Regions from separate parts of the Pseudoalteromonas sp. APC 3250 genome, predicted to be linked through region 2. Evidence: predicted binding sites of a transcription regulator. Region 2 holds the regulator's gene; the other holds the start of a gene.
What was found. The regulator MetJ, encoded in region 2, represses methionine synthesis genes. The targets are predictions, from matches to a motif close to TAGACGTCTAGACGTCTA.
Positions count from the first base shown of each region.

Region 1 (9,036 bases), on a different contig from region 2:
ATAATTATTTTCGGTATTCATTACCGCTTCGTACACGGCAAGGGTGTAGCCTTTATGTTGTTTTATTGATGCTTCGAATACTTCAATGGCGGTGTCATCCATAAAGTGTTGTTTACCGTTATGCTCATATGGTTTTACTTGGCCGGTTACTGAGCCACGCAGATCAATAAAGCGGTCTATCGGCTGAGATAAACGCGACATTTCCATTTTTATTAAAAACTGCTCGGGTTTGCTTAACTCGGCGGTTTTTGACTTGAAAATGAGATCAAACTTAGCATTTCCCAAATACTGTTTTAATTCATTTACAAGCGCTTCATGCTTGAGCAATACGTCTTCAGCCATTTATAAATCATCACCGTCTAATTTAAAAGTAGGTATACTGTTGCAATCATTTATTAGAGAATTAAATAAATCTAATATCGAAAAGTAGTTAAATGCGACCACGATATTATGCGTAACTATACTTTGTGTTTATTGTTATTCGTTATGAGCCAATTAATTGGCATGTTTTTATAAGCTTTTTAAAGCAAGAAGCATGCCCTAAAGCAGGTTCAGTAAAACGGCACCAGTATAGTGTGAGTGTGATACTAAATGCGCTATTCCACAAGGCGTTGTTGCTAAGGTAAAGCCAGCAATGGCAAAATAAGCGCTTAACAGTCAATATTTCAAAATAAAGAATAGTAGGTAAGGTTTTAAATGGCTAAAGCGGCAAAAGTAGAGTTTGTTTGTACAGAATGTGGCATGAGCTATCAACGCTGGCAAGGTCAGTGTCGCTGCGGTGCGTGGAACACATTAGCAGAGTTTAAACCTTCTGCAGGGCAAAGCAAAAAAGTAGCAGCTCGTGCAAGTGTCGGTGGCTACGCCGGTGGTATTGGCGGTGGCTCTAAAAAAATTAATGAAGTAGCAACCTCAGAGGCAGAAAAACAGCTTACTGAAATTGGCGAACTTGACCGTGTACTAAGCGGCGGTGTAACCACCGGCTCGGTTAATATTATTTCTGGCGATCCGGGGGCGGGTAAAACCACGCTACTATCGGATTTAGTGGCAAGAATGTCTCAGCGCATGCCATCGCTTTATTGTACTGCTGAGGAGTCTTTGTCGCAGTTTAAAAACCGAGTAAACCGTTTAAAACTTAACTATAACGAAGATGAGCTCTATTTACTTTCTGAAACCAGTGTTGAAACCATTATTGAAGAGCTGGATAAAAACAAAATTAAGTTTGCCGTTATCGACTCTATTCAAGCCGTGGTCACCGACACCGCTAATGGTAGCCCTGGCTCACCCTCGCAAGTAAAAAGTGCCGCTCAAGCGCTAACCCAATATTGTAAGCAAAACGATGTCACTATGTTCATTATTGCTCACGTAAATAAAAATAATGAAATAGCTGGCCCGCAAACATTAGTGCATATTGTTGATGCACTGTTACATATTGATACCAACGATGGTCAAGTGCGTACGCTGCGTGCTAATAAAAACCGCTTTGGTGATATAGATACTGTGGGCATTTTTAAAATGTGTGAACGCGGTATGCTCAGTGTGGATAACCCCAGCGAAATTTTCTTATCCGGTTCAACCACTGAATCACCGGGGTCGACGATTACCTGTATTCGTAAAGGTAATCGTAATTTACTACTCGAAATTCAATGTTTAACCACTGAAACAGAAGCAGAATTTCCACAGCGAGTATGTGTTGGTTTAAATATGAACCGGATTAAAATGCTCACTGGTATTTTACGTAAACACACTAAAACTAAAATATTTCACGATACGTTTTTTAATATTGTGGGTGGTCTAAAAATTGATGAATCAGAAACCTGTATTGATTTAGCGCTTGTTACTGCACTTTTAAGTAGTTTGAACGAGTTTGTTGTACCTCGAACCACCTGTATTATGGGGGAGCTAAGTTTAAACGGTGATGTGCGTCCAATCGACAGTGGTGTACCCCGTGTTAAAGAAGCGGCGCAACATGGGTTTACTGAAATATTTATCCCATTTCGTAACTACCATAAATCGATGGAAGGGCTGGGTGCTAAAATAACGCCAGTTAAAACAGTGCATGAGCTACTGAGTTTAATTAACTAGCAAACAAAAAGTGCTTAACGATGCATGTTCTCAATGTTAGTCTTGCTTAAAGCCACTTATATAAAGAGTTTAATAAGGAAATGACATGAAAAAATTAGTGATTGCAGCCGCGATTATTGCTGCAGGTGTGGGTGGCGTAAGCTATGCAAACTATGTTGCAACACAAGAGGTACGTGCTGAGGTTGATAAACAGTTGGCCTTGGTCAGCGAACAAACAGGTGCTAGTTTTAACTACGCAGAGCTATCGGCGAGTGTTATTTCAAACAGTGTTGCCATTAGTAATATTGAAGTGACTAGCCCTGAGGGCGATAAAATTGCCACGGTTGAGCATGTTGAAGTGACAGGCTACGAAACCGATAAAATATCGCCACATACTGCTTTTACGTTAAAAAACTTCCAATTTGATAAAAGCTTTGTCGATACACTGCCTGCAGATACAAATACACAACTTGCCTCAGCCAGTTATGATTTACACTCTTCATTAGATTACGATGAGCAATCAGGTAACAGTGATATTGTTGTTAAGCTGCAAGCTAATGATATTGCCAGTATTGATATGGACATGGGGCTTGCTAACTCTAAAGCGCTTATGGATGCTTCACTTGAAATCAGTAAGGCTCAGCAAGCTGCAGGTAATACACCGCTTACTTATGAGCAAGAGCTACAACAGCAAACAATGATTATGCAAGCAATGAGTAAGCTAGAGCCACGTAATGTTAGCTTAGTTGTTAATAACCAAGGTGATCTTAAAGGCTTATTAGAAAGCGAGTTGGCAAAGCAAGGTATGACGTTAGAGCAAATGCAAACAATGCTTGATCAACAGCTTCAACAAGCACCTGTGACCGAAGAAATAGCCAAGGCGTTAACTGATTTTGCTAAAGGACTAAATTCGTTTAGTGTGTCAGCAAAACTGCCTGAAGGTAAAACTATGATGGAAGTGAATCAGCAACTAATGATGTTAGCAGGGCAACCCGAAGAGCTGGTTAAGTTTATAAATTTAGAAGTTAAAGGCAAATAACAGCGGTAAGTTATAAGCCGTCAGGATTCAATTTAAAACAAAAAAGCCGTACTTGATTATTCAATTACGGCTTTTATTATTTTAGCTGATAGTTAGTGAAGAATACGCGCTCTAATTGTACCTTCAACTGCACTGAGCTCTTTAAGTGCGACTTCTGAGTGATCTGTGTCTACATCAATAACCACGTAACCAATTGCTTCATCGGTTTGTAAGTACTGTGCGGCAATGTTAATACCGTGCTGAGCAAACGCTTGGTTAATTTGCGTTAGCACGCCAGGGCGGTTGTGATGCACGTGTAACAGGCGGCTGCGATTAGCAAGCTCTGGCAATGATACTTCAGGGAAGTTAACCGCAGTAATAGTTGAGCCGTTATCTGAGTACTTAGCGAGTTTACCCGCTACTTCAATACCAATGTTCTCTTGTGCTTCTTGAGTAGAACCACCTATATGCGGCGTTAAAATAACGTTGTCGAATTCACGCAGTGGCGAGATAAATTCTTCATCGTTAGATTTAGGTTCAACTGGGAATACGTCAATTGCTGCGCCGCTGAGTTTTTTCTCTGTTAGCGCTTCTGCTAGGGCGTCAATATCAACGACAGTACCACGTGAAGCGTTAATTAAAATAGAGCCTTGCTTCATTACCGCCAATTCAGCCGTGCCAATCAGGTTTTTAGTTTGCGGTGTTTCAGGTACGTGCAAGCTAATAATATCAGCGCGTTGCAATAGCTGCGTTAAGTTATGTACTTGTGTCGCATTACCTAAAGACAGTTTGTCTTCAATGTCGTAATACTCCACGTTCATACCAATATTTTCAGCCATAATGCCCAACTGAGTACCAATGTGACCGTAGCCAATAATACCTAAGGTTTTACCGCGCGCTTCAAAAGAGCCATTGGCTGTTTTTAACCAGCCACCACGGTGCGCAGCGGCATTTCGCTGTGGAATACCACGTAATAAAAGCAGTATTTCACCTAGTACAAGCTCAGCTACAGAGCGAGTATTTGAAAACGGGGCATTAAATACTGCAATACCGCGTTCACGTGCTGCGTTTAAATCTACTTGGTTGGTACCAATACAAAAACAACCGATAGCAACCAGTTTTTCAGCTGCATTTAATACCGATTCATTAATATGAGTACGAGAACGCAGCCCTACAAAGTGCACATCTTTAATGCGCTCAATAAGCTCGTCCTCAGGTAGCGATGTTTTAACGTAGTCGATATTGCTATAACCGTTACGTTTTAGCGTTTCAACAGCGCTTTGATGAACACCTTCAAGCAAGAGAATTTTAATTTTGTCTTTTGCTAACGATACCTTACTCATAACCATATCCTATTTAATTTGTGGCCCATTTTTTGTGCCGATAATCACTTTATCAGCACCGCGCTCTGCAAATAGGCCGTTGGTGACTACGCCAACAATTTGATTTATTTGTGTTTCAAGCTGTTTAGCATGGGTAATTTTTAAATTATGTACATCTAAAATAACGTTGCCGTTATCGGTTACAACACCTTGGCGATACACAGGATCACCGCCAAGTTTTAATAATTCGCGGGCAACATAGCTGCGCGCCATCGGAATAACTTCAACTGGCAGTGGGAAATCCCCTAAGGTATCGACTAGTTTGGTGTCATCAACAATACACACAAACTGTTTAGCCACTGCCGCGACTATTTTTTCACGGGTGAGCGCTGCACCACCGCCTTTAATCATTTCGTTTAGAGCGTTAATTTCATCTGCGCCATCAACGTATACATCCAGAGCATCAACATCATTTAGCTCAAATACTTCTATACCAAGTTCTTTTAAACGTGCTGTAGACGCTTCTGAACTAGATACTGCACCAACAATGGTGTCTTTTACTGTGCCTAAAGCATCAATAAAATGATTAACGGTTGAGCCTGTACCAACACCTACTATGGTGTTTTCTTTTACAAACTCCAGTGCAGCCCATGCAGCTGCTTTTTTTAATTCATCTTGTGTCATTGCTATGTGCTCATTTATGTCAAAAATAGACTGTTAGTTTACAAGATTAATTGTTACCAACAGTAGGTTTTATTGGGTGTAATAATAGTTTTAAGAGGCACATCCCACGAATCAATTGGGAGCTTATCCACTTGTTGGCATTCGTGTGCTAGGCCAATAAGTTGTGGTTGCTGCCAGTTTTCTTCGTGTAAACGTGCCAAGGTTCTATCGTAAAACCCACCCCCCATTCCAAGGCGATTACCAAATTTATCAAATGCAACAAGTGGCATAAGTAGATAATCAAGCGCTGGCAATGGGCATATTTGAGAGCAGTTCAGCTTAGGCTCCAAGATACCATAGCGGTTTGCTCTCATGGGTGAGTTTTTTTCATATCGTTGAAATAGTAAATTAGCCCCGTTGAAAGGGTGAATTACAGGTAAGTAAACATGCTGTTCAATGCTCCATAATTCATTAATTAACAATGAGGTATCTAATTCGCCATCATTGCTTAAATAAAGCGCGACATGGCTTTTTTTGGCCGAGTTCATGCTTTTTAAATATTGAATAAAATTCACTTTAAGCAAGTGGGCCGCTATTTCTTGCTGGTTTTTTGATAGGTTATTACGTGCTTTACGAATATCGTGTCTTATTTGTGCGCGATTATTACTCATTAAATAACTAAACCATGATTAAAAAGAGAATAAATTAGGAAATAATAAGTACACAGCAAGCACAATAAGTAATATTACGGCTGTAGAAATCAGCGAATATAAAACAAGGTTACTGCGTTTTTTGGGTGTTGTAGAGAGTGGCTCATCTAGCATTAAATCGTCATCTTGCCATGGTTCGTCATTTTCATCAGGCAGTGATAACTCAACCTCGGGGAGACGTTGCTCAAGATCCTCAAGTTTCTCTTCAAGACGAATTAAGCTACTAGTAATGTAATCTAGGGCATCAAATAAGCGCTGATCTCGCTGGCTATCGTGCGCTTTTTGAGAAGTAGCTTGTGTAGGGGCTGTTTGCTGAAGTTTGCTTTTGATCCCCAGCGTTGAAAGTAACTTAGCTTGCTTAAGGGCTTTCTCTTTGTTGCTAGGAGCAAACAGCGGCTTGCCATTAAAAAATGCCGCCACCTTTTCAGGTGAGGTTTTTAGTTTTTCTGTCAGTGCATTGGTCACTGCTTGGCTGTCTGCGCCTTCTGCAAGTCCTACAAATATAACACGAAAATTGTCGGCCATTTTTTATCCCTAACACGCTTTATTGTATAAGCAGAGTATATACCTAAAATGTTAAACAGTTCGAGACTGTTTTATGACTAACTTAATACACATAGCAAAACGGCCCTAAAAAGGGCCGTTTTAATATTAGCTAGGTGGCTTACAGGCCAGCTGCTGCGCGAAGTGCGTCTGCTTTATCTGTGCGTTCCCATGGGAATTCATCACGGCCAAAGTGGCCGTAAGCCGCTGTTGGAAGATAAATAGGGCGCTCAAGATCAAGCATTTGAATTAGGCCGTAAGGGCGTAAGTCAAAGTGTTCACGAATAAGTTCGATTAAACGCGCTTCTTCTAATTTACCTGTGCCAAATGTTTCAACACTGATAGATGTTGGCTCTGCAACACCAATAGCATAAGACACCTGAAGTTCACACTTGTCAGCAAGGCCAGCAGCAACAATGTTTTTAGCAACATAACGTGCAGCATAAGCCGCTGAGCGGTCAACTTTTGATGGATCTTTACCAGAGAAAGCACCACCACCATGACGAGCCATGCCACCGTAAGTATCTACAATGATTTTGCGACCAGTTAAACCACAGTCACCCATTGGTCCACCAATTACAAAACGACCCGTTGGGTTAATAAAGAATTTAGTGGCACTAGTAATCAGCTCAGCAGGAAGTACTGGCTTAATAATCGTTTCCATTACCGCTTCTACTAAATCACTTTGCGATACATCTTCACTGTGCTGAGTAGAAAGTACAACGGCATCAATGCCTACTGGCTTGCCATTTTCGTATGCAAACGTAACCTGTGATTTTGCATCTGGACGCAACCAGTTAAGCTCGCCGCTTTTACGTACTTGTGCTTGGCGTTGTACTAAACGGTGAGAATAAGTAATTGGAGCAGGCATTAATACTTCAGTTTCGTTACATGCGTAACCAAACATTAGGCCTTGGTCGCCAGCGCCTTGCTCTTCAGGGCTTGTACGGTCAACACCTTGGTTAATGTCAGGAGACTGTTTACCAATCGTGTTTAAAATTGCACACGAATCGGCATCAAAGCCCATATCTGAGTGTGTGTAACCAATTTCACGTACTGTTTTACGTGTAATTTCTTCGATATCAACCCATGCGCTAGTCGTGATTTCACCACCAACCATAACCATACCGGTTTTAACGTAAGTTTCACACGCTACACGGGCATGAGAGTCTTGCTCTAGGATAGCATCAAGTACCGCATCAGAAATTTGATCGGCGATTTTATCCGGATGACCTTCAGAAACAGATTCAGAAGTAAATAAATGTTTTGCCATTGTAATTATGCTCACAAATATTGCGCTTCACAAACGTCGGTATTAGCGCTAAAAAATTAAGGCGCGTATTTTATCTAAAACAAATGAACTTGCATAGTTTTTTTACGCCTAGACGTCTAAATAAAATATCTAATAGTAAATGGTTCTTAAAAAATATTCATAATGCCCTATTTTTATGGGTTTTTAATTGCACACAGCCCCCACAATAAGTAAGAATGGGGATAAATAAATACCCGCGCAAATACATATAAAGGTAGGAGAATTCATGCCATCTCGCAAAGAACTTGCAAATGCTATTCGCGTCTTGTCAATGGACGCAGTACAAAAGGCCAAATCTGGTCACCCTGGAGCCCCTATGGGCATGGCTGATATCGCAGAAGTATTATGGCGCGATTATCTAAAACATAACCCAACAAATCCAGAGTGGGCTGACCGAGATCGATTTATACTCTCAAATGGTCACGGTTCAATGCTAATTTATTCTCTACTGCATTTAAGTGGTTATGACTTGCCACTGGACGAAATTAAAAACTTCCGCCAAATGCATTCTAAAACACCAGGCCATCCAGAATATGGATACGCGCCAGGAATTGAGACCACTACGGGCCCATTAGGTCAAGGGATCACAAATGCGGTAGGTATGGCGATTGCTGAAAAAGCATTAGCAGCGCAGTTTAACCGTGAAGGCCATGACATTGTTGATCACCACACGTATGCGTTTATGGGTGATGGTTGTTTAATGGAAGGTATTTCTCATGAAGCATGCTCACTAGCTGGTACATTAGGCCTAGGCAAGTTAGTGGCATTTTGGGATGACAACGGCATTTCAATCGACGGTGAAGTTGAAGGCTGGTTTAGCGATGACACACCAGCACGTTTCAAAGCATACGGCTGGCATGTAATTAGTGACGTTGATGGCCACGACAGCGATGCTGTAAGTGCTGCAATTAGCGAAGCCAAAAGCGTGACCGACAAACCAACGCTAATTTGTTGTAAAACAGTGATTGGTTATGGCTCACCTAATAAATCAGGTAGCCACGACTGTCATGGTGCACCACTAGGTGATGACGAAATTAAAGCATCTCGCGAGTTCTTAGGTTGGACGGGTGATGCATTTGAAATCCCTGCTGACATTTATGCACAGTGGGATAACAAAGAAAAAGGCCAACAGCTTGAAGCAAGCTGGGATGAGAAATTTGCTGCCTACGAGCAAGCATTCCCAGAGCTAGCAGCAGAATACAAACGCCGTACAAATTCAGATTTACCAGCTGATTGGGCTGAAAAGTCACAAGCGTATATTGAGCAGTTACAAGCAAACCCAGCAAACCCAGCATCACGTAAAGCATCGCAAAATGCATTAAACGCGTTTGGTCCGTTACTACCTGAGTTTATGGGTGGCTCTGCCGATTTAGCAGGTTCAAACTTAACAATTTGGGATGGCTCTAA
Region 1 covers NZ_JASDCM010000011.1:115,283-124,318, reverse strand. The annotation lists gene QL986_RS12700 (PilZ domain-containing protein) at 1-342, opposite strand, end outside; gene radA (DNA repair protein RadA) at 697-2,082, shown strand; gene QL986_RS12690 (hypothetical protein) at 2,168-3,100, shown strand; gene serA (phosphoglycerate dehydrogenase) at 3,193-4,422, opposite strand; gene rpiA (ribose-5-phosphate isomerase RpiA) at 4,432-5,085, opposite strand; gene QL986_RS12675 (5-formyltetrahydrofolate cyclo-ligase) at 5,139-5,735, opposite strand; gene QL986_RS12670 (hypothetical protein) at 5,754-6,299, opposite strand; gene metK (methionine adenosyltransferase) at 6,439-7,590, opposite strand; gene tkt (transketolase) at 7,856-9,036, shown strand, end outside.
Region 1: a site for MetJ is predicted at 7,692-7,709, ahead of metK (methionine adenosyltransferase). Genes of this name have one in related genera too.

Region 2 (9,036 bases):
AGACATTTGGAATGCGCCTGAGGCAATAAACAACATGTGGTCAGTTTTTACCATGCCGTGCTTGGTATTAACGGTAGAGCCTTCAATAAGCGGAAGTAAATCACGTTGTACACCTTCACGACTTACATCTGGGCCTGAGGCTTCACCACGTTTACAAATTTTATCTATTTCATCAATAAACACAATGCCGTTTTGCTCTACTGCAAAAATGGCCTGTTCTTTTAATTCTTCAGGATTAACCAGTTTACCGGCTTCTTCTTCAGTAAGTAACTTAAACGCTTCTTTAATTTTAAGCTTACGCTTAGTGCGTTTATCACCACCCATGTTTTGAAACATTCCCTGTAACTGGTTGGTCATTTCTTCCATACCAGGAGGAGCCATAATTTCAATATTAGGTTGAGCTTGGGCTAAATCAATATCAATTTCTTTGTCATCTAATTGGCCTTCGCGTAACTTTTTACGAAACGATTGGCGTGTCGATGAATTTTCATCGCGCTGAACTTCACCGTATTGATCTTTCGCTGGAGGCAGTAATACATCTAATATACGTTCTTCAGCCGCTTCTTCAGCGCGATGTTTGAACTTTTTAGTTTGTTGCTCTCGTGTCATTTTAATTGAAACATCAACTAAATCACGGATGATAGTTTCAACTTCTTTACCGACATAACCTACTTCTGTAAATTTAGTGGCTTCAACTTTAATAAAAGGTGCGTTGGCAAGCTTTGCTAAACGACGAGCAATCTCAGTTTTACCTACACCCGTAGGGCCAATCATTAAGATATTTTTTGGCGTTACTTCTGCGCGTAAGTCTTCGTTTAACTGCATACGGCGCCAGCGATTACGAAGGGCAATAGCAACCGCTTTTTTCGCTTTAGCTTGGCCAATAATATGTTGGTCTAGCTCATGAACAATTTCTCTTGGGGTCATATCAGACATAGCGAGTTCCTATTACAATTCTTCGATAGTTTGGAAGTTATTCGTAAATACACAGATGTTGCCAGCAATTGTTAGACTTTTCTCTACAATTTCACGAGCACTTAAGTCGGTGTTTTCTAATAAGGCGGTTGCAGCTGATTGCGCAAAGTTACCGCCGCTGCCAATTGCGATTAGGTCGTTTTCTGGTTGCACCACGTCACCGTTGCCGGTGATAATTAGCGAAGCTGTTTCATCAGCAACAGCAAGTAAAGCTTCAAGTTTACGCAGGGCACGATCGCTACGCCAATCTTTAGCCATTTCTACAGCCGCTTTAGTGAGGTTACCTTGGTGCATTTCTAGTTTGCTTTCAAAACGTTCGAAAAGAGTAAAGGCATCAGCAGTGCCGCCAGCAAACCCAGCGATAACTTTGCCATTATAAAGGCGTCGAACTTTTCGGGCATTGCCCTTCATTACTGTGTTACCAAGAGATACTTGGCCGTCACCACCAATAACAACTTTGTCATCACGGCGTACACTTACGATTGTAGTCATGTTATTCCTCATCATCGCGCTGCAAGGGGCAGCGCGTAAAAAACGATTATGAAGAGGTTATATGGGTGAATGGTTTAAATTCAAGTCCAGCCCCAAATTCCGCAGCCGACAATATTAATTCGTTTAAGTTTGTTCTTGTCACTTTCTGCATGACGCTTGGTTTCATAAGGCCCTAAACGCACTTTGTACCAAATACCATTGCTGCCTGTGGTTTTTTTGATTTCTGAAATTAATCCTGCAAACGCTATTTTAGCTTTTAAGGTTTCAGCTTGCTGATGGGTTCTAAATGAACCACATTGCATGACATAAGGGCCTTTTTGTTCAAGTTCTTTTACTTCAACCTGAATCTCATGCTCTTTAATTTCTTTAATAAATTTAGGTGGCCGCGGTTTAGCTATTTCTACTTGTTTTTCGGGTGTTGGATTTGCTTGCTTTTCAACAAGCTCTGGATCTGCATTGTTTTTAACAAACCAGAGTCCGTATGCAAAACCACCGATTAGTAACAAGGCAATAATGATTAACAAAAACGGGAAGGGTTTTTTAGCCGGCTCTTGTTTAGTATTTTTTCTATTTTTTGGTTTTTTATTAATATAATCGTGCTGTGCCATGGTGTTATATGTGGCCTTACCTAAATCATGTCTGTAGGGTCTACGTCTAAACTCCAGCGAACTTTTTGTGCAAGTTTGCTAGTGCTGAGATAATCAACCATTTGCGCGAGATACTGATGTAGTATGCGTCGATCTTGCGCTTGAATATGTAATTGAAAACGATACATTCCCGCAATTTTTTCTAAAGGCGCGGGGATCGGTCCGAGCAATTGTATACCAGATACCCCATTGACAGGAACCAAATCCGTTAGAAAGTCGACGACTTGCTTTATGTTATGCCCTTGTGCGCGAACAATTGCCATACTCGTAATGGGTGGCAACTGTGCATCACTTCGCTCAGTGAGTGCAAAGCGGGCAAAATCTTGATAGCCATTATTAACTAAGTCTTGTAATAGCGGGTGCTCAGGAAAGTGCGTTTGTAATAATACTTCACCGGGTTCGCCAGAACGTCCCGCGCGTCCTGCAACTTGAGTTACTAATTGTGCTAAATGCTCAGTAGCCCTAAAGTCACACGAATACAAACCACTATCGACATCTAAAATAAGTACTAGGCTAACATCAGCAAAATGGTGACCTTTTGCCAGCATTTGCGTACCAACTAAAATACGTGCGCCGCCTTGGTTTATTTCATCCAGTGCTTTTTCAAGGCTACCTTTACGCCGAGTTGAGTCACGGTCGATACGGCTGATCGGGGTGTCTGCAAATTCACTACTTAAAAACTCTTCTATTTGCTCGGTGCCTTTGCCGTTAGGAAAGATTTGCGTACTACCACAGTCAGGGCATTGATGCGGTACATGATATTGATCGCCACAATGGTGGCAAATCATTTGGCCTATTGCCTTATGAAAAGTCGCACTGGTGCTGCAGCGGTTACATTCACTCAACCAACCACATTCATGACAAATCAAGGTAGGAGAAAACCCACGGCGATTTAAAAATACCATCACCTGCTTTCCTCTATTTAGGTGCTGGCGCATTATTGCAAGACTGGCATGCGCAATACCGGCTCGATCAGGCTGACCTTTCATGTCGAGCAGCTTAAACTGATTATCGGTGGCGGTTTGTGCGCGCTCACTTAATGTAAGCAACTGGTATTTGTTATTAATAGCTTTATGCAGTGTTTCTAATGCCGGCGTGGCGCTACCCAAAATAAGTGGAATTTGATGCTGATAGGCACGATACGCAGCTAAATCACGGGCATGATAGCGTAAAGTGTCTTGTTGTTTAAATGAGGCATCATGCTCCTCATCAACCACAATCATCCCAAGCTTTAAAAATGGCAGAAAAATACTCGAACGGGTACCTATAACAATGGCGCAACTGCCTTTTTCACAAAAGCGCCATGTTTGTAGACGTTCGTTATCGGTTAATGCCGAGTGCCATAACATAATAGGGGTGTCAGGAAAGCGACGTCTAAAACGATTGACCGTTTGAGGCGTTAGTCCTATTTCAGGAACGAGCACTAACGCCTGTTCGCCACGTTTTAATACTTCTTCTAGGCATTGCAGGTAAACTTCGGTTTTTCCGCTGCCAGTGACACCTTCTAGCAAAAAGCTATTAAACCCCGTACTTTGATTAATTGCAGTGCAGGCAATGGCTTGCTCTTTATTCAAACGAGGCTTGCTGCCAACCGTTGGCGAGGTATGTTGCCATTGATTGTCGTGCTCAATGGTTTGAATTATTAGCTCTTTATCTAAAAGGGTATCAATGGTTTTTTTATTAAACCCGAGGGCTTTGAGTTCGGTTAATGATGATTTACCGGATGCTGATAATTGCTTAAGCAAATTAAGCTGTGTTTTAGCTTTTAAAGACGGTAAAAGTGCCCCCTTTTCGCTTAATGTCACCATGTTTATACTGGTTTTATCAGGGCACTCACCTTGGCGCAGTGCACTGGGCAATGCAATATGAATAGTTTCACCGAGTGGATAGCAATAATAACGCGCTGTAAATTTCAGTAGCTCTAAATGCTGCGCAGATAATACCGGTGAGTCGTCAATAACTTCAATAATAGATTTTATTTTGCCTTCGGGGACTGCTGTTTCCGTTTTTAAGCTAAGAATAACCGCTACTTTACGTTGATTACCAAAAGGGACTAACACGCGCATACCGGGCTGTAATTGAGTCAGCGGTACTAATTGCTCATCCACTTTATAATCAAAGGTGCGAGGCAAGGGGACTTTTATTGCAACTTCAGCAAAACGCATAACAACTCAACCAATTAACGTAATGGTTTAATGTACTAAAAATAGCATTAAAAGCCTACCGACAAATCAGTAATGAATAGGTGTTTGCCGACTTTTTAGCAAAAAGGGTAATTAAAGCTTGTGTGCGTGCGGGTTGTTGGATAAAATTCGCGGCCAATAAATTTGTTTTAACGACGTATGGTGCCAGACTTCGGGTTTGGAGAGCGATGCGGCCTTAACTAGAGGTTCCTATGAAAGAAGGTATTCACCCTAAGTACGAAGTAATTTCTGCAACTTGTTCATGCGGAAACAAATTCGAAACTCGTTCTACTCTGTGTAAAGACATTCACTTAGACGTATGTTCTGCGTGTCACCCGTTTTACACTGGTAAGCAAAAGATTTTAGACACTGGCGGCCGTGTTGATCGCTTCAACAAGCGCTTCGGTGCACTTAGCAGCAAAAAATAATTTTTTGTTTCTATGTAAAAAAAGCACCTTAGGGTGCTTTTTTTGTGGCCAAAATTTACTTTCCTACCTGCTTTCTTAGCAATTTTGTATTTATTTTTTTTGCATAACTATTTCCTGTTCTTATTCTGAGTATGCATAAACATTTGCAGACAAAACAGCCAATATTCTCTATATTTTTATTTGTTAAACTTTAAAGATGGTACTCAAATGCAGGTAACGTGAGGTTATTTGTGTTTAAAGTTAAATAAAATTCGGTATTTCACTATTTTAATTTAAGACTAAAAAATACGCTTTATAAAAATAGAACAAGGGCAAAAAGTACCTGTGTTTTTCATTTTTATGACGAATTTATATTTTAAAAATGTCAGGATAATCTAGGGAAGTTGCTGATAAATCACTTAAAATTAACAGTTCTAGCATATAACAGGATAGACCTGATATTGCTTGGAATTTAAAAATAATAAAGGTATCGTAGATTAAAACTACCTCTCACTTTAACTTAAATTGCAGGATATAATCGCGTTATGTCAGATTTTCGTGAACAAGCACTACATTACCATGCCCATCCCGTTCCAGGTAAAATCAGTATTGAGCTGACCAAGCCCGCTGAGACGGTTAAAGACCTCGCGCTCGCATACAGCCCCGGTGTCGCAGAACCTGTTCGTGAAATTGCCGCTGATCCAGCAAATGCCTACAAATATACTGGTAAAGGAAATATGGTTGCGGTTATTACTAACGGCACCGCAATTTTAGGCTTAGGTAATTTAGGTCCACTCGCTTCAAAACCCGTTATGGAAGGTAAAGCGCTACTATTTAAGCGTTTTGCAGGGTTAGACTCTATAGATATTGAAGTTAAGCACCGTACTACCGAAGACTTTATTAACACAGTGGCTAATATTGCCGACACCTTTGGTGGAATTAATTTAGAAGATATTAAAGCGCCCGAATGTTTTGAAATAGAAAAAGCGCTTATAGAGCGTTGTAGCATTCCTGTTTTTCATGATGATCAGCATGGTACGGCTATTGTAACGGCTGCGGGTATGCTAAACGCGCTGGAAGTACAGGGCAAAGCAATTGAAGATGCAATTATTGTATGTTTAGGTGCCGGCGCTGCAGCTGTTGCTTGTATGGAGCTTTTAATTAAATGTGGCGCGTTGCGTGAACATATTTATATGTTAGATCGCAAAGGAGTTATTCATACGCGTCGTGATGACTTGAATGAATATAAGCAATTATTTGCAAACAATACCGATAAACGTACTTTACAAGATGTAATTGAAGATGCCGATGTGTTTGTGGGTGTATCGGGCCCTAATTTATTAGCCCCTGAAGATTTAAAATTAATGGCTGATAGACCCGTGGTATTTGCTTGTTCAAACCCCGATCCTGAAATCGATCCGCAATTAGCACACGCCGCACGTAACGATTTAATTATGGCTACAGGTCGCTCTGATTATCCGAATCAAGTTAATAACGTATTGTGTTTTCCGTTTATTTTCCGTGGTGCGTTAGATGTACGTGCCAGTGAAATAAACGACGAGATGAAAATTGCTGCTGTAGAAGCAATCCGCAGTATTGCTAAAGAGCCCGTACCGGCTGAAGTGCTTACTGCCGCAGGCATCGACAAATTAGAGTTTGGTGCTAAATATATTATACCAAAACCAATGGATCCACGTTTGTTACCACGTATAGCTAAAGCGGTTGCGCAGGCGGCGGTAGACTCTGGCGTTGCACAAATTGATATGCCAGAAAACTACATGGCGTAATTGTTAAGTGTAAATTAGCGCAAAAAAAACCTCAGCATTTGCTGAGGTTTTTTTGTATAAAGACCCTTCTAGTCTTCATTTAAAATAGGCACTTCTAGTCCCATTTCTTGCATTATTTTCTTCACTTCTTCAGGTACTTTTTCTGCGTTATCTTTACGCAAATCATCATCATTAGGCAGCGGTTGCCCGGTAAACGCATGCAAAAACGCTTCGCATAAAAGCTCGCTATTTGTTGCATGACGTAAGTTGTTTATTTGACGACGAGTACGTTCATCAGTTAATACTTTTAATACATTTAGCGGGATCGAAACGGTGATCTTCTTTACTTGTTCGGATTTTTTCCCGTGTTCTGCGTATGGGTGAATATATTCACCATTCCATTTAGCCATAAGATGTATCGTTGCCTCAGATTATAAATTGCTCACACAGCATCAAAGCGTGTAAATATGCGTGAAATTCTATCGGTTTAAAAAAGATAGTCAAATACTAGTTATTTAGCTATCTAGACATTTAAATGTTTTGACATCTTAAATTGCATGCGCTACCTTTTAGACGTCTAAACATCCAAATTAGTAAAGGTAGCGAAAATGAGTGAAAAAAATAAGGCAACAATTGCTGTTCGTAGTGGAATAGAAGCCGACAAACAGCATGGTGCGGTTGTTCCACCGCTTTATTTATCAACAACTTACTCATTTGCTGACTTTGATACAAAGCGTCAATATGATTATGGCCGCAGTGGTAACCCTAATCGTGACATTTTGGCTGAGGCGCTCACGGAGCTTGAAGGTGGCGCTAAAGGCATTATTACCGCAACAGGCATGGCAGCCGTTCACCTAACAACACAATTACTTAATAGTGACGATACGTTAGTGATCCCTCATGACTGTTATGGGGGCAGCTATCGCTTATTTACTTCGCTAGAAAAGCGCGGCTTATTAAAACTAGAAGTGGTCGATTTTACCAAAAGCGACAGTTTGACACGCATCCTTGCTATTAAACCTAAGCTGATTTGGATTGAAACACCTAGCAATCCTATTTTACGCTTAACAGATATTAAAGCGGTAACTGATACAGCTAAACAGTGTGGTGCACTGGTTGCCGCCGACAACACATTTTTATCGCCAGCATTACAAAACCCGATTAAGTTTGGCGCTGATATTGTGGTGCACTCAACCACAAAATATATCAATGGCCATTCAGACGTTGTTGGTGGCGCGGTTATCGCAGCGACTGCTGAGTTAGGTGAAGAGTTAGCGTGGTGGGCAAATAACATTGGCATCACCGGCGCGCCATTTGATAGCTATTTAACGCTCAGAGGCTTACGTACGTTAAACGTGCGTTTAAGGCAACACCAAGAAAATGCACTCGCCATTGCACAGTATTTAGAACGCTCCCAGTTTGTTGCCCAAGTTTACTACCCAGGTCTTGAATCACACCCTCAACATGCGCTAGCTAAGGCGCAGCAGCTTGGCTTTGGTGCTATGGTTAGCTTTGATATAAAAGGCGATATAAACGATGCTGCAGCGTTTTTAACGCGCTTAAATGAATTTAGCTTAGCGGAATCATTAGGTGGAGTAGAAAGTTTGATTTGTCACCCTGCGACTATGACCCACGCCGGCATGGACGCAACCGCGCGTGCAGAAGCCGGAGTAGGCGACACGCTTATTCGTATCTCGGTGGGTATTGAAGATGTAAATGATTTACTCGCTGACTTAGACAGGGTATTTAATTTGGTGCGCCCAGGGCAAGCCAATCCCGGCCTATCGGCAAAAAGTGGTGCTAGTGAATCATTTGGTTCAGTAAAGTTAAACGCGGCGCATCCGGCGTTATGGTAGTGCATACCAATCTTCAAAATACAAAACATAAATGCGAGTCGGTATTAATATGGTAAATCAGGTTCATAAATTTGGTGGTTCGAGTTTAAGCTCAGCGGATCGCTTTAAAAGTGTCGCAAATATTATTTTAACTCACGCTCAAGCTGGGGATTGTGTGGTGGTATCGGCTGCCGGTAAAACCACCGATACCTTAGTTAAACTGTGGCAAAGCTACCAACAGCAAGACACTCAAGCTATTGCTGATATTGTATTGCTATTGAGCAACCATCAAATAGCTCTAATTGAGCAATTATTAATAGCTAACGCTAAGCACCATGCGCTTGATTTACTTGAAACTGAGCTCAGTATTATTACCAAGCAGGCTAAGCAAGGGACATTAGCTGAAGCTGCGTTATTAGCACATGGTGAATTGTGGTCTGCAAGGTTACTAAGCGCTTACTTAGAACAGCTTAACGTTAGCGCTTGTGCCCATGACGCTAGGCAGTTATTTACGTTAGATACCGGACAGCTGCAGCATGCTAATAATCAGCAGCAGTGCTTAAAAGCCATACAGACGAGTAAAATTAATGTAGTTACGGGGTTTATTGCGGCTGATTTACATGGTGAAACAGTGACCTTAGGGCGAAATGGCAGTGATTACAGTGCCACTTTATTAGCGCGGTATTGCAATGCTAAAAAAGTCTCTATTTGGACTGACACTCAAGGTGTTT
Region 2 covers NZ_JASDCM010000005.1:183,276-192,311, reverse strand. The annotation lists gene hslU (HslU--HslV peptidase ATPase subunit) at 1-936, opposite strand, end outside; gene hslV (ATP-dependent protease subunit HslV) at 949-1,467, opposite strand; gene QL986_RS07770 (SPOR domain-containing protein) at 1,548-2,075, opposite strand; gene priA (primosomal protein N') at 2,096-4,279, opposite strand; gene rpmE (50S ribosomal protein L31) at 4,510-4,725, shown strand; gene QL986_RS07755 (malic enzyme-like NAD(P)-binding protein) at 5,250-6,491, shown strand; gene metJ (met regulon transcriptional regulator MetJ) at 6,560-6,880, opposite strand; gene metB (cystathionine gamma-synthase) at 7,079-8,326, shown strand; gene metL (bifunctional aspartate kinase/homoserine dehydrogenase II) at 8,376-9,036, shown strand, end outside.